One region of the Paenibacillus sp. FSL L8-0333 genome, then DNA from elsewhere that is predicted to be linked to it. Evidence: riboswitches for the same ligand, from Rfam matches in the RefSeq annotation. Region 1 holds a riboswitch; the other holds the start of a gene.
The links. A riboswitch is a leader RNA that binds a small molecule or an ion and turns the genes downstream of it on or off. The one in region 1 is predicted to bind glycine.
Positions count from the first base shown of each region.

Region 2: linked by a shared signal. The riboswitch ahead of gcvT (glycine cleavage system aminomethyltransferase GcvT) and the one ahead of NYE72_RS30025 (amino acid permease) in region 1 are both predicted to bind glycine.

Region 1 covers NZ_CP150186.1:6,727,775-6,735,692, forward strand. Annotated here, with positions in the region: gene NYE72_RS30005 (sigma-70 family RNA polymerase sigma factor) at 1-308, shown strand, start outside; gene NYE72_RS30010 (DUF4179 domain-containing protein) at 301-1,455, shown strand; gene NYE72_RS30015 (DUF5643 domain-containing protein) at 1,479-2,384, shown strand; gene NYE72_RS30020 (HAMP domain-containing sensor histidine kinase) at 2,472-3,689, opposite strand; gene NYE72_RS30025 (amino acid permease) at 4,011-5,393, opposite strand; glycine riboswitch at 5,541-5,623, opposite strand; gene NYE72_RS30030 (DNA alkylation repair protein) at 5,868-6,575, opposite strand; gene NYE72_RS30035 (TetR-like C-terminal domain-containing protein) at 6,646-7,200, opposite strand; gene NYE72_RS30040 (DHA2 family efflux MFS transporter permease subunit) at 7,367-7,918, shown strand, end outside.
Region 2 covers NZ_CP150186.1:6,278,124-6,286,041, forward strand. Annotated here, with positions in the region: gene uvrA (excinuclease ABC subunit UvrA) at 1-597, opposite strand, end outside; gene uvrB (excinuclease ABC subunit UvrB) at 1,093-3,084, opposite strand; gene NYE72_RS28085 (flagellar motor protein) at 3,264-4,046, shown strand; gene NYE72_RS28090 (flagellar motor protein MotB) at 4,043-4,873, shown strand; gene gcvH (glycine cleavage system protein GcvH) at 5,302-5,694, opposite strand; glycine riboswitch at 5,921-6,019, shown strand; gene gcvT (glycine cleavage system aminomethyltransferase GcvT) at 6,206-7,318, shown strand; gene gcvPA (aminomethyl-transferring glycine dehydrogenase subunit GcvPA) at 7,426-7,918, shown strand, end outside.

The sequences.
Region 1 (7,918 bases):
AATGCAATCAGTTACTTCGTATGCGAGAACGAACTATAGCTGTGGCGGAAATTCCCGAGGAACCGGTCGTTTCCTATGTGCATTTTGAAGATTCAGGCAACGTAGACCTGCAAAGCTTCATTAATCAGTTGGACGAATCCCTGCGGCTTGCTATCGTGCTTTTTTATTATGACGATTTATCCATTAAGCAGATTGCAGATGTGCTCGACATCTCCGAGGGAGCGGTCAGGGCACGACTCCATCGCGCACGGAGATTGTTGTCCAAACAGATACATCCTGTGCCGGAGGAGGGTCTTGCTAATGAATAATAACAATTTAGAAAAGCAGATCAGGGAGCTAGGGAAAGCTAATATACAGGAGCTTCCTCCTTTACTACGATCACGGCAGGATTCGATTTATGCATCGCTGGCCACCATTGTCCAGGATCCTGTGGAAAAGGAAAAGCGGATATATCCAAAAATCACAGCTGCTGTGACTGCAGCGATATTGTTAAGTGTTATGCTAACGGCTATCTATCCGCCTACGTTGGCCAATGCGCTCAAGCAGCTTCCCTTGATAGGTGGTATTTTTGAACGGGCAGATGATATAGGATTACAAGCGGCCCAGCGTCTGGGACTGACTTCCCGTCTAAACAGCAGTGATACGCATGAAGGGATTACCTTGTCTGCCGAAGAGGCTGTATTTGATGGCAGCCGGTTGGCATTCTCGGTGAAGCGTGAGGGAGAAGAACTGGAAGGTAAGCTAGCCGGAGTAACGATTGGAGCGGATGGGAAGCCTTTTCTAGCGGAAGGTGCGATAACCTCTGCAGAAGTATTGATCGACGGGGCTTCCCTGGAGCAATTTTCAGAAGGTCTCTGGAAAGCTATGCCGTTTCTAAGCTGGATAGAAGGTGCTGAAAGCAACACAGCTATTTTTAGACTAGTGGATTCCTCGAATTCGGGGATCTCCAACAAACCTTTTCCTGATCGATTTGTATTGACCGTAACCCTTGACTTAAACGGTATTGATGAACCGTTTGTTCTCCAAATTCCTGCGCGGAAGGCTACGATTAATAAAATTTCCACACCTGATATACGCGCACAAGTTGGAGGATGGAGTTTGATCCTGAAAAAGCTGGAATATAGTCCATTAACGACACGCCTGTCGCTCATGCTGGAACAGGATACAGACGAAGATCATACAGCATTGAGTTTAGTGGGCTTTGAAGTAAAGGATCAACAAGGACAGGTGCTGAAAGATATTTCGCAGAAAGTCCTCTCGACTTCCAATAGGTCACTTAATGTCGATTTGCTTACTGAGCCATTTGAGAAACACCCTAATATGCTCACAATCCGTGGCTATCTTTATGAGTTTGAGAACCCACAAAGTAAGAATGGAGCATTTAAAACAGACAGTTCTGGAAACCCAGTGAAGCATTATATTGACGGTCTAGAGATAAACGTGCTAGTTAAATAAAAATTAAGGAGCTTGATAATATCATGAAAAAAATGACTAAGAAGATGTCTGTAATTTTAAGTGCTGCTGTATGCCTAGGAGCGTTGGGAATGCCAGCTTTAACTCAAGCATCCAGTGCCCAACCCGCTGTTGAAGCTTCCCTGAATACAACAAAAGTGGCCGATTCACACGATCAGCTTACTTTAAAGGGCAGTGCGCAGTTTGATGGTAACTATATTAAGATCGACCTGAGCCGTGAGGGATCGCTATTTTCAGGAATGCTCGCAGGAGTAACTTTAAATGATAAAGGTGAGCCCTATCTTGCAGAAGGTACTATTGTGGGAATAGACGCCAAGCTCACTCAACCAGGAGGCATTGATTTAAAAACACCACGCTGGATCAGTGACGGTGATGCCAACAAGGCGGTTGTTGTATTGCAGACCGAATGGCTAACTGAGCAACAAAAGGCAAGCCTGGCTTCCTCTGAATTGAGTATCCATGTGAAGCTTAACGGAATCGATGAACCGTATGTACTTAAATTTTCTCTCAAGCAAGCAGGATTAGTGCGTAACATTCAGCTGCCTGCTATAAAGAAAGACAACCAATTTGAAATCAAAACCACCCGTGTTGCTGCGGGAGAGACTTCTGTGCGTATCGCTTTAGCGGTTAAAGGGGTTGCCACCCAAGGCCAGGCTTTAGGATATGACATTTATGATAATCTGGGCAATAAATTAGAATCTATTGCAAGAGATTCTATTGCAGCAACTCAAAATACGGTTTCTGAAGATTTATTGTTCGAAGCGCCTCGCTCAGCCGCTGAATATCTAGTTATCAGACCTTATCAAGCCGTATTTGAAAAAGGCAACACCGGGGCTTATAAATTAGATGCCAAAGGCAATGTAGTTAAAAATTATAACAAGCAACTGGAGATCAAAATCCCTCTAAAATAATCGTTAACGCAGCTAGGAAAAGGGGATTACCTCTCCAGCCGAAGGCTTGAGGTAATCCCCTTTGTTCAATTGAAAGAAGGCTCATTATTACTGATCATTTATAGCTAAAAAGCGGATAGTAGCTGTTGTCCCCTTACCTTCAGAGCTACTATAATAAATTTCCCCGCCGTATTTTTCTACGATATTAAAGCAAATCATTAATCCTAAACCTGTTCCATTACTTTTTAATGAATAAAAAGGAGTGCCTAGCGACTTAACCTCAGCTTCCGACATCCCGCTTCCTTCATCGATGATTGTTATCTCAATAAAATTATTGTTCCTATTCGCCATAATAGAGACAGATTTACCAACTTCCGAAGCCTCTAAAGCATTTTTTATTATATTAATAAGCAGCTGCTTAAATTCAATTTTATTAATAGAAATCATGCAATCTTCTTCTACGTAGGTAACGATTTGATTATCAGATAACATTGCGTAGGAATGGAGCAATCCTGTAACACTTTCAAGTACATCCTTCACATCTACTTTTTCTAATTTTTGCTCTCCATTTGGCTTTGAAAGGGTTAGAAATTGCGAGATAATCTGTTCTACTGTGTTTAATTCATCAATCATTAATTTAAATTTTCTTTTCATAGGATCATCAAATGAAGGATCCTCATCAAAAAACTGCAAAAAACCTCTAACCACTGTCACTGGATTTCTAATTTCGTGCGCAACGGCAGCTGTTAATTGTCCAACCATCTTTAAACGCTCAGATTGCTGTAATTGTTCATAATAAAGCTGCTGTTTTTTCATCCGTTTAAATGATATTTGAAAAATGAAAAATAATAACACTTGAACCGCTATTATATTAATGAAATTGCCTAGCATATCATAATGTAAATATGTATATAAATCCCCTCTATCAATCAAGAGGATATAGCCAAATGTAACTACCATTAGTACCCCATTTATAATGAAGGAAAAATAGAACAATTTTAAATCAAAAAATAGAATAGACAGTGCAGGAATAAGACAAATGAGGATATAGGTAGTCCATGTTTGAGGATATAAAAAGAATAGCGTATAAAAATACGCAAATCCAAATAGAATGATAATCTTTCTAAAAGTATGTGTCTCATGCTCAGGGTAAATCCATAAACAAACCGTTAGAAACGCCACACATAAAAAATGAATGATATAACCAAAATCAATCCCATCTAACTCTAGGGTAGATAGTATCAATCCAAACATCATAAGAACGATGATCATTAACATTAATATGTAATAGGTTTTTCGATTCACCCGACTGTAGAACTCTCTCATGAATTCACCACTTTTAAATTGATTTTACCATTACGATAGTTATCTTACTTGTAAACTTATTGTCGAAATAAGAATTATATCAGTTGAAATAGTAATAAACAATAACTGAAAAAAACTGTAAACTCGATGATATTATAGTTTGTAAAAAACTAAAAAACCGGGAGATACCATTTTAACAGTATCTTCCGGTTTTCTGTTTAACTTTGCATATTCTTTAAGCAAACGTCCATGTAGGAACGCTTGAAACCGGCAAGGGCTCCCTGCCCAGTCGCGGTTGAATATAACCACGGCTTCTGCGCCGGTTAAAGCTTTCCTCATAAACTAGAGAGGTGTTTCGGTCCTGATTATTTTATTATCTCTTTCCCTCTTTCTTCTATTTATCGAATACAAAACAAATAATAAAATAAACCATAAAGGCGTCAACAATAATGCCGGACGAGTTTCATCAGCAAACAGCATAATTATGAGTATGATTGCAAACAAGGCTAGAACAACATAATTCACAAAAGGTGTGAACGGTGCCTTGAATTTTGATTTGGCCTGCAATTCCGGCTTCGTCTTTTTATATCGCAAATGGCAAATTAGAACGACGCCCCAAACCCAGATGAAACAAATGGCACTAATCGTTGTCACGATGCCAAAGGCCGTCTCCGGAATCAGCTTACTCAACAAAGCCCCTACAGATAAGACAAGCGTGGATATGAATAAAGCATTACTTGGTACATGATTTTTATTAAGCTTTGCAAAGTTGGCTGGAGCCTGGTCATTTCTGCTTAGATTGTATAGAATCCGGCTTGTTGAGAACATCCCGCTGTTACAAGCAGAAGCAGCTGAAGTTAATACAACGAAATTAATAACCCCCGCGGCAATCGGAATCCCCACTAAACTAAATGTTTTAACAAAAGGACTTTCTGCCGGGTTTAGTTCTGTCCAAGCGTTGATGCATAATAAGGCAATAATAGCACCCACGTAGAAAAATAGAATTCGTAAAGGTATTTTATTAATCGCCGATGGGATAGTTTTTTCTGGATTGGATGTTTCCGCTGCTGATACCCCCACCAATTCCACACCCACAAAAGCAAACACAACCATTTGAAATGAAAGTAAGAACCCGGAAATCCCGTTTGGAAATACTCCCCCATGTGCCCAAATATTACTGAGCGCAACCGTTCCGGTAGTTGTTTTGAATCCAATCACCAGTAAAACTACCCCTATGGCAATTAACGCGAGAATAGTGATTACCTTAATTAAAGCAAACCAAAATTCCAATTCGCCAAAGCTTTTTACAGTTAATAAATTGAGTCCTAATAAAATAATTAAACAAATGACTGCGGGTATCCATTGCGGGATATCAAACCAATATTGTACATAGACCCCAACAGCTATAATATCGGCCATAGCCGTCATGATCCAGCAAAACCAATAGGTCCATCCAGTTACAAACGCCGCCCGCGGTCCAAGATAGTCTTCGGCAATGTCTGTAAAAGATTGATAACCTGCTTTTGACAACAGAAGTTCTCCCAATGCCCTCATCACAAAGAAAATAGCGATACCCACGATTAAATAAGCAAAAATGATCGATGGTCCTGCCAGCTGTATAGCTTTTCCAGATCCTAAAAATAATCCGGTACCGATGGTTCCACCAATCGCAATGAGCTGAACATGTCGATTCTCTAAATCTCTCTTTAATTCTTGTGCTGCCATTTCGAACTCCCCCTTATGTGAAAAAAATAACAAGTGAAAATGATAACAAAAAAGAGATTGGATACGCTCCAATCTCTTAGGTATAAGAATAATAAATAAAATACATTTATTTATTCTGACGATGATCAGAATAACAAATGAATTATCTAGTACTCTTCTGTCCTTTTGCCTGAGATTGTGAACCCTTCGGCGCCGGGGGATTCCCCCACGGTCTCTCCAGAAGCTGCTCCTGCTATAGTGTGATCCATAGCAATCATAGCTTGCGAATTATTTAATTTTTATGTCGCTAACTTCATTTTTAATATTTTTCAATACTAATCATTGTCAAATATTTTGTCAATAACATTAATTACCGCTTTATTATTGTTCCATTAACTTTTATTGCACACAATTAAGGGCTTGTCAGCCAAGCCCCCAATTCTTCTGTCTGCAGGCACAACCTTCAATACGCTCTCCTTAGCACTCCATGACTGACTAACACCTTACATGTTTTCGTTTGAAGCCCAGCTGCGATTTATCAACTGCCTTTTGAATATTAATTGAAGCATTCAAAATCTTGCTTTTTGCACTACCGGTATGGACTTCCACCGGACCAACTTCCTTTGCAATCTCAACCGCTTTATCATGAAGCGGCAGATAGGATACGCCCACAGTGTAGATGAAATTGTTCATTGCGTATTTCGTTCGTTCAGGGGCATCATGAATCGTATTTTTAGCAAGCTCCAACATAGCGGCCAATTTTTCTGCGGAAAATTCACTGTCCGGGCGATTTCCGAGCAGCCAGCAGTAACAGTTCCAGCCCGCCGACATTTTCAACTCTATCTCACTTGCAATCCATTTATCAGAAACCTCTTGTGCAATATCCGTCTCCGCCAACGTTACTGCCACCACAAAGTCCGATAGCATATAAAAATAAGCCCCAGCAATCCACCGCTCAAAATCCGACTCTGTCATTGCTTTAGGCTCCGCGATCACCCCGGCAAAATACATAGCGTCATAATTTCCTGTAGCATAAAGCTGCTCGGCCAAGGGTTGATTATGTTTTATTTTTCTGAAGATAGGCTTCATCTGGCCTGTGGCCACACCAAAAAGCGGTTCGTGCGCGCCATTGGATAGATATATTTTCTTGGTGCGTTCCTTGCCGAGAGCTTCAAGCTCTTGCATGACCGTTTCTAAATCCATTGTTCGCACTTCCTTTTTTATGAATATTGGCTAGGGACTCAAACTTTACTTGAATATATCATAAAAGCCCTTATAAATATCTTCTTTTATACATCAAGGTAATTTGCCCCGCTATGTATTCAGCGCTATATTGGTTGCCATCCTTAATCCACCACATAATAATCCCCAGTAGTGAGGCTGCAATAATATCAACGGAGACTACCTCCTTAGTAGAGTCAATGTTCCTCGCGTTTCTTCGTTTTTCGACAGTATTTTTTAACAGGTTGGTCAAGTGGTTTTTGAAGCCTTTATGCTCAATCAATACAGCAAAAACTTTCCGGTATTCAAAAAAATAATTTAAAAAGGTGATCAGCTGCTCCTGTTCGTTGTTGCTCTTCATTTGTAATAGCGGTTCAACCTTCATGGATAGGTCATCGAAGATTTCATGTACGATCTGGCGCAATAAATCGTTAATATCCTCATAATGCAAATAAAACGTTGCGCGATTTAGTTCCGCGCGGTTGGCGATTTTTTGGACGGTCAATTGCGAAATCTCCACATTGTCGGCCAATAATGAAAAAACAGCGTTTTTCAACATCTTTTTTGAGCGAATGGCTCGTGGGTCAACTCTTTTATGTTCAGTCATTTCATCCCTCTATTATCGTTTAAATGGCCTTTCATCAACTAATTTGCCTATTCTGTCGATTAGTCGACATTTTCAATAAAATTGCAAATAGGAATACTTTTTAAATCCTGATATGATTTATTTTATTGACACTATGTCGAAAAAGCAATGAAGAGAGGACTGCAACATGCAAGAAGACACTAAGAACATAAATAAAGGGATCTTACTAACCATCTTAATCTTTGGTTGTTTCTTATCCACACTCAATCAGACGCTTTTAAATGTCGCCTTAAGTAGTTTGATGGATGTTTTTGATGTCACAGCAACAACCGTACAATGGATTTCAACAGGATTTATGCTGATCAACGGGATTTTGATTCCGATTACGGCCTATTTAATGAAACGTTTTACAACACGGCAATTATTTATAAGTGCCATGTCATTTTTATTAATCGGTTCTATAATTTGTGCAGCAGCGCCGAGCTTTAGTCTACTCTTAATCGGACGGATGATCCAAGCTGCCGGTGCTGGCATTATAATGCCGCTCATGATGAGTGTTGTGCTCGCGATCTTCCCCGTTGAAAAACGTGGCAGCGCTATGGGACTGCTTGGGCTGGCGATGATATTCGCTCCTGCTATTGGGCCGACCCTTGCGGGATTTGTTGTCGAATACCACTCTTGGCGCTGGTTATTTATCGGGCTTATTCCACTTGTCCTCATTGTTATAGCGTTGGCGTTC
Region 2 (7,918 bases), 450 kb from region 1:
TTTTTTATTCTTTTCTAGTTCAATATCCTCAGACAGATCTCTTAGTTCCCCGTCCACACGCACACGTACGAAGCCTTGCTTAGAGATATCTGTGAAGAGCCCTTTATGCTCACCTTTACGTCCTGAAATGATTGGCGCCAGGATCTGCAACCGAGTTTTCTCGGGATACTGCATAATCCGGTCTACCATCTGTTCAACGGTCTGGGAGGTAATCTCAATACCATGCTCTGGGCAATGGGGATGACCAATACGTGCAAAGAGCAACCGCAAATAGTCATAAATCTCCGTCACTGTACCTACCGTGGAGCGTGGGTTCCGGCTTGTTGTCTTCTGATCTATAGATATCGCCGGGGACAAACCATCAATTGAATCCACATCTGGTTTCTCCATTTGTCCCAAAAACTGACGTGCATAAGCCGACAAAGATTCAACATAACGCCGTTGTCCTTCAGCATAAATCGTATCAAATGCAAGCGATGATTTACCTGAGCCGCTAAGTCCCGTCAGCACGACGAAACGGTCACGTGGAATCGTCACATCGATGTTTTTGAGATTGTGCGCCCTCGCGCCTTTAATTACAATATTTTCGTTCGCCAACGGAACCTCTCCTTTTAAAAAAAACTATTTCAACCTTATTTCAAAATATTCTCAAAGCCTTTTCAAAGCCTTTCGATCCCTCCCAAACCCTCCCTTCCAAGGGAGGGCCCCACGGGTTGCACCCTCTGGACACCCGCATTTTCTGGAGAAGGAGTATGGTGGGACGTAACTTAGTGACTATAATGCTCAGAGCGCTTATCCCTGCGGGACCGCTTGGACATTCTCGTACTACCTAAAAGCAGGTACAAGCAACTGTCATAGACGTTGCATGGTGCTGTCCCTGCGGGATACGCATAAGTGCCAATTCCATTGCATGGTGCTGTCCCTACGGGATACGCGTAAGTGCCAAGTACATTGCGGGCGCTGTCCCTGCGGGATACGTTTAAGTGCCATAAACATTACTGGATACGCGACCCTCTATTGATTCAAAAAGAACGGTCTAGGACAGCACCGTTCAATACCTATTTTAAATATCGGTGATGCATTAATGGTTTGTTACTCAGCCCGAAGCTCCAGCAATGCGTCACGCAGCTCTGCCGCACGTTCGAATTGCAGGTTCTTGGCAGCGTCCTTCATTTCAGCTTCCAGACGCTGGATCAGACTTTGTTTTTCTTTCTTATTCATCTTGCCACCAACACCTGTGAGATAATCGGCTTTAGACTCAGCAACCTTCGTCGCCTCGATGATGTCACGCACTTTTTTATTAATGGTGGTTGGGGTAATGCCATGTTTCTCATTATGAGCAATCTGAATGGCGCGACGGCGCGATGTTTCGCTCATCGCTTTCTCCATCGAATCAGTGATCCGATCACCATACATGATTACACGACCCTCAGAGTTACGAGCCGCACGGCCAATCGTCTGAATTAGTGAACGTTCGGAACGAAGGAACCCTTCTTTATCGGCATCGAGAATTGCAACTAAAGATACCTCCGGTAAGTCGAGACCTTCTCTCAGGAGGTTAATCCCTACCAGGACATGGAACGTACCGAGACGAAGATCCCGCAAGATCGCCATCCGTTCCAGTGTTTTGATGTCAGAGTGCATATAACGAACCTTAATACCGATTTCCTTAAAGTAGTCTGTCAGATCCTCCGACATCTTCTTCGTCAAAGTGGTAACGAGTACACGTTCATCACGTTCGACCCGGTCACGGATTTCGCTAATCAGATCATCGATCTGGCCTTCTGTAGGACGAACCTCAATGATTGGATCCAATAGCCCAGTCGGACGGATAATCTGCTGCACCATAGTTTCGCAGTGTTCCATTTCATAAGGTCCAGGTGTCGCAGAAACGTAAATGATCTGGTTCACTTTATCTTCGAACTCTTCGAACTGAAGCGGACGGTTATCCAGCGCAGAAGGCAGACGGAAACCATGCTCTACCAACACTGTCTTACGCGCCCGGTCACCGTTATACATCGCCCGAATTTGCGGAAGGGTAACATGGGATTCATCTACGACAATTAACATATCATCAGGAAAATAATCCATTAACGTATATGGAGTTGCTCCTGGCTCCCTGAAGGTTAGTGGCCCGGAATAGTTCTCAATCCCCGAACAGAAACCCACTTCCTTCATCATCTCAATGTCGTAACGTGTCCGTTGTTCCAGACGTTGCGCTTCCAGAAGCTTGCCTGCGTCACGAAGCACGGTCAGCCGCTCTTCCAGCTCCCGTTCAATATTGACTATTGCTACACGCATCGTTTCTTCCTTGGTAACAAAGTGAGAAGCCGGAAAAATGGCGACATGGTCGCGTTCACCGATCAATTCACCCGTTAAAACATCAATTTCAGTGATCCGCTCAATCTCATCGCCAAACAATTCAACGCGAATCGCATGTTCACCCTGAGATGCCGGGAAGATTTCAACCACATCACCACGTACACGGAATGTTCCGCGTACAAAATTGATATCATTGCGCTGGTATTGAATATCCACCAGTCTGCTCAGAATCTCATTGCGCGGCTTCTCCATCCCAACCCGCAAGGACAACAGCAAGCTTCCGTATTCCATTGGTGAACCGAGACCGTAAATACAAGACACACTCGCTACAATAATAACGTCACGCCGTTCGAACAAGGAGCTTGTCGCGGAGTGGCGAAGTTTATCAATCTCTTCGTTAATGCTGGAATCTTTCTCAATATAAGTATCGGAGGAGGGAATGTACGCCTCTGGTTGGTAATAGTCGTAGTAGCTGACGAAATAGTCTACCGAATTATTCGGGAAAAACTCCTTAAACTCACTTGCCAGCTGGGCAGCCAGTGTCTTGTTATGCGCAATAACCAGCGTGGGGCGATTTAATTTGGAAATAACTTGCGCGACAGTAAAGGTCTTCCCTGTACCTGTCGCTCCCAGCAGCGTCTGGTGCTTCTTACCCTGCCGGATGCCTTGTAGTAATTCATCTATGGCATGAGGCTGATCGCCCTGGGGTGTATACTCGGACTCCAATTCAAAAGTCTTCGTACTGACGACAATATCACTCATTTGCCCGTCTCCCCTCTATCGTCTAAACTAGATTAATATATTATAATTGTTGTCTGAATCTTCTCTCTCCATACGATAGTAAAAAATATGGAAGATAAGAATATGTGTTCCCGTTCATTATACAGTGTTGCTTAGATCGATGCAAACCATAATACACAGAAATGTTAGGAGCTTGAAGCATGGATATTACCGCAATAATCGGCCTAGTGGCCGGACTGGCTGCGCTAATCGGCGGCTACCTCTGGGAAGGCGGAAGCCTTTCCGGACTGCTGCAGCTTAATGCAGCTTTGATTGTATTTGGAGGTACGATTGCCGCCGTAATGATCAGCTTCCCGGCAGCTAAGCTACGCTCCATTCCCACCGCTCTGCGCATGGCTTTTGGCCGCAATCCTGAACGTGATGAAGAGAAGGCAGAAGAGCTCATCGCAATGGCCACAGTGGCCCGCCGTGGCGGCGTTTTAATGCTCGAAAAACAAGCGGAGGTACATCCTGATCCTTTTACCCGTGAAGGACTGCTGCTTATCGTCGATGGCACTGACCCTGAGCAGGTAAGACAGATTTTGGAATTGGAAATGGATGCGAAAGAATTGAAGCATGAAAGCTACGCCAAGATTTTTGAAGCCGCTGGCGGATATGCTCCAACGATGGGGATCATCGGTACAGTTATGGGACTCATTAGGGTACTGGGCAACCTTACAGACCCATCAAATCTAGGTACCTCTATCGCAGTAGCGTTCACTGCAACACTGTACGGAGTAGCCATCGCTAATCTAATATTTTTACCCATTGCTTCCAAAATCAAATCCCGCAGCCAAAGTGAGCTGCATAGCATGGAGATGCTGCTAGTAGGCATTCTTTCTCTACAAAACGGGGATCATCCGTTGCTGGTGCGTAAAAAACTGAACTCCTTCATTTCAGACACCACCACAGATGACCGTGCAGAAGCAAGAGGTTTTATATGAGACAAAGAGACCGGCGCAAACGGCGGGTAGAGAATCGAGAAAGCCGTGATCGTTGGATGATTACTTACGCAGATCTAATTACGCTTTTACTTATATTTTTCGTTATATTGTATGCGATGAGCAGCCTGGACACTGACAAATACAATATCGTAACCGGCTCTTTATCCCAGACTTTCAAGTCGAGCAGCACTGTTCTTGAAGGCGGAGATGGTATTTTAGATGCTGGAAAGACCCCCGACAACAAACCAGAGAGTACAGATGGGAATGGGAACGCAACTGCAAAACCAAATGACGGTTCTGATAAACAAACGGAGAATGAAACACCTTCAGCACGGGAGTTGGCTTTTCGAGAACAAGAGGCGAAGCTTGCTGAGTTAATGGGTGTGATCACCCACTATGTGGAGGAGAATAATCTCGGTGAACAAATATTTGTAGCCGACAAACCGCAGGGCATAGAAATCACGCTCAGCGACCGTTTTCTTTTTGATGTGGGTAAAGCAGATGTGAAGTCACCAGCCCTTCCTGCTCTTCAGCAGTTGTCAGGCTTATTCAAAGATATCGGGGCAACGATCAGCATTGAAGGACATACGGATAATACACCAGTGTCATCAGCTTCCCGTTATAACGACAATTGGGAGCTATCGGGTGCTCGTGCGCTTTCTGTGCTGCGCTTTTTCTTAGATAATGAAGGACTGAACCCGGACACTTTTCAATATGCAGGTTATGCCGATACCCGACCAACAGCAGATAATACTACGGTAGCAGGCAAACAAAAAAATCGACGCGTAGAGATCATTGTACTTCGACAGCTTCAAGAGGTGGAATAAAATATAGTTGCTTGCGCTCAGAGCTAAGTTCGGCGGCAGGAGCCTTTGCAATTACCACATTGAGCTAACAAGGGGCTTCATCCAATTTAATTAGGGAAAACCTCCCTGATTATTCACCTATTATCGTATCCAATCGCGGAATGAGGGAATTACTCCCTGATTATTACTCTTTTTAGTCTGAAATAGTGGTTTTACCGAGATGATTAGGGAGGAATTCCCTAAAACCCTAACTCTCAAGCTATAATCGTCTAAAATGAGGGAGGTTTTCCCTAATTCCATACTCCACTAGACCCTCAAACCACTCGATTGGGTTTACGGATACTCGCACAATCTACATAAGAAACACAAACAGCAAGTCCCCAAATCGCAGAAACTTGCTGCTAAAAACATCACACTTGATCAGACTATTTCCCGTCCCCAATTTCCAATTATTCAGCAACTAACGCGCTATAACCGGCTGCATCTAACAGACCTTTTACAGCATCAGCATATTCTCCATCAACTTCAATCTCAAAAATCCAACCCCCGCCATATGGCTGATCATTGATAAGCTCCGGACTAGCTTCTAATCCATCATTCACCTTGGTAACCGTCCCAGAGACGGGCGAATACAATTCCGATACCGTCTTAACGGATTCGATACTGCCTACGCTGTCACCGGCCGAAATGGTTGATCCTACCTCAGGAAACTCAACAAATACGATGTCGCCTAATAAATGCTGAGCATGGTCCGTAATCCCAACACGTACTACTCGCCCTTCTACTTGCTGTGCCCATTCATGCTCTTCGCTGTAAAGAAGGTTGTCTAATACTTCACTCATTTCAAGCCGCCTCATTTCCAATTTGGAGTTCTAAATTTAGTTATAGCCTAAGTTATCCCGGCTCACAATGTCAATATTACTAACAGGAAATTTAAATTTGTCATTTTTTCGACGTTTTCTTGTTGACAGCGCCCGACTATACCCGTTTAATGGAGACATACAAGAAGAAATGACGTTGTCGTCTTTTTATAGACAATAACCGTTTCTCGAAGAAATATAATTGCGGATGATGGCATAGGGAGAGACTGTCTCACTTGAAGACGGCGCCGAAGGAGTAAGCCCTAACAGGGGTGAATCTCTCAGGCAAAAGGACCTTTGTCGGACGTATCTCTGGAGAGCATCAGACGCAAGGCTAGATGCGTCAGATCACCAACGGGGAAACCTGCAAGCTAGTTACGGCAGGGTAACTCTCAGGTACAAAGGACAGAGCAGAAAGCGATTTGTGCATTTATGCATGATTGCTTCTGCCTGTCCTTTTTTCGTATGTAATCAGATCAAGGGGAGTGACGACATGGATGCTTTGAGAAGAACACCTTTTTATGATCTCTATTCCGCTTATGCGGAGTCCAGGTGCATTGACTTCGGTGGCTGGGAGCTGCCAGTACAGTTTACAGGTATCGTGAAAGAGCACGAAGCCGTTCGCCAGCAGGCTGGGCTGTTCGATGTATCGCATATGGGTGAATTCATGGTGATTGGAAACGGTGCAGAAGCCTTTTTGCAAAAAATGACAACCAATGATGTCAGCCGCCTCACGGATGGTGCGGCACAATATACACTGCTCTGTTATCCAAATGGCGGAGTTGTCGACGACCTACTCGTGTATCGCCTAAGCGAAGGGCGTTATATGCTCGTCGTTAATGCCTCCAACATCGACAAGGACTTGCAGTGGCTGCAAGAGCATTTGACCTCTGAATTCGATGAAGTCACGCTCACTAATGTCTCTGACGAGACGCTTTTGCTCGCCTTGCAGGGTCCTCTGGCAGAAACCATTCTCGCGGAAGTTACTGATGCTCCTATTTCAACACTCAAGCCTTTCCATTTCATCGAACGCGCCACCGTTTGCGGTGTAGAGGTACTTATCTCCCGTACGGGTTATACCGGTGAAGATGGCTTCGAGATTTACGCTCCGCTGGAAGGTGCAGAAACGTTATGGAACGGACTGCTTGCAGCAGGCGCGCCCCACGGATTAACACCTGCTGGACTGGGTGCACGGGATACCCTGCGTTTTGAGGCAAAATTACCACTGTACGGTCAGGAACTATCCGCTGACATCACCCCGCTTGAAGCAGGAGTACAGTTCTTCGTGAAGCTGGACAAAATAGACTTTATCGGACGCGATGCACTAATACAGCAAAAAGAAGCTGGGATTCCCCGTCGCCTTGTCGGCCTAGAAATGATTGATCGAGGCATTCCACGCTCCCATTATCCTGTTTGGGCAGATGGGGTTAAGATTGGTGAGGTCACAACCGGAACACAGTCCCCTACGCTGAAACGGAACCTGGGGTTGGCTTTGATTGATGCTGCTTACAGTGAAATAGGCACAGAGGTTTACGTAGAGATACGCGGCAAGCAGCTTAAGGCTGTAGTGATCAAGGCCCCTTTTTACAAGTATAAACGCCTTTAGCGTCCATATAAGGACGGTGAGCTTTTAAGCGAGAAATAGAAGGATAAAGTATAGCGTGAAAATTGTACTTTCTTATATTTTAAAAAAAGCCAAGGAGTGAAACCTTAATGAAGCACCGTTATCTGCCCATGACAGAACAGGACCGCGTAGAGATGATGGAGGCCGTCGGGATTCAGTCTATAGATGAGCTGTTCTCCGATATTCCTGAAGCGGTACGTTACCAAGGCACTATGCCGATGTCTGAACCACTCGATGAATACGCCCTGCTGCGCCACATGAAAGGTTTGGCTGACCAAAATGCCGACTTTGATTCTCACGCCAGCTTCCTCGGCGCCGGATTATACGATCATCACATCCCTGTGGTCATCAACCATGTCATTTCCCGTTCTGAATTCTACACTGCCTACACTCCTTATCAACCGGAGATCAGCCAAGGTGAGCTGCAAGCGATCTTCGAATTCCAATCCTACATTTGCGAACTAACCGGTATGAAAGTTGCCAATGCCAGTATGTATGATGGCGCTACAGCTTTATCCGAAGCAGCGGTTCTCGCGGCTGGTGCTACCAAACGCAAAAAATTAATCGTCTCCCGTACCGTTC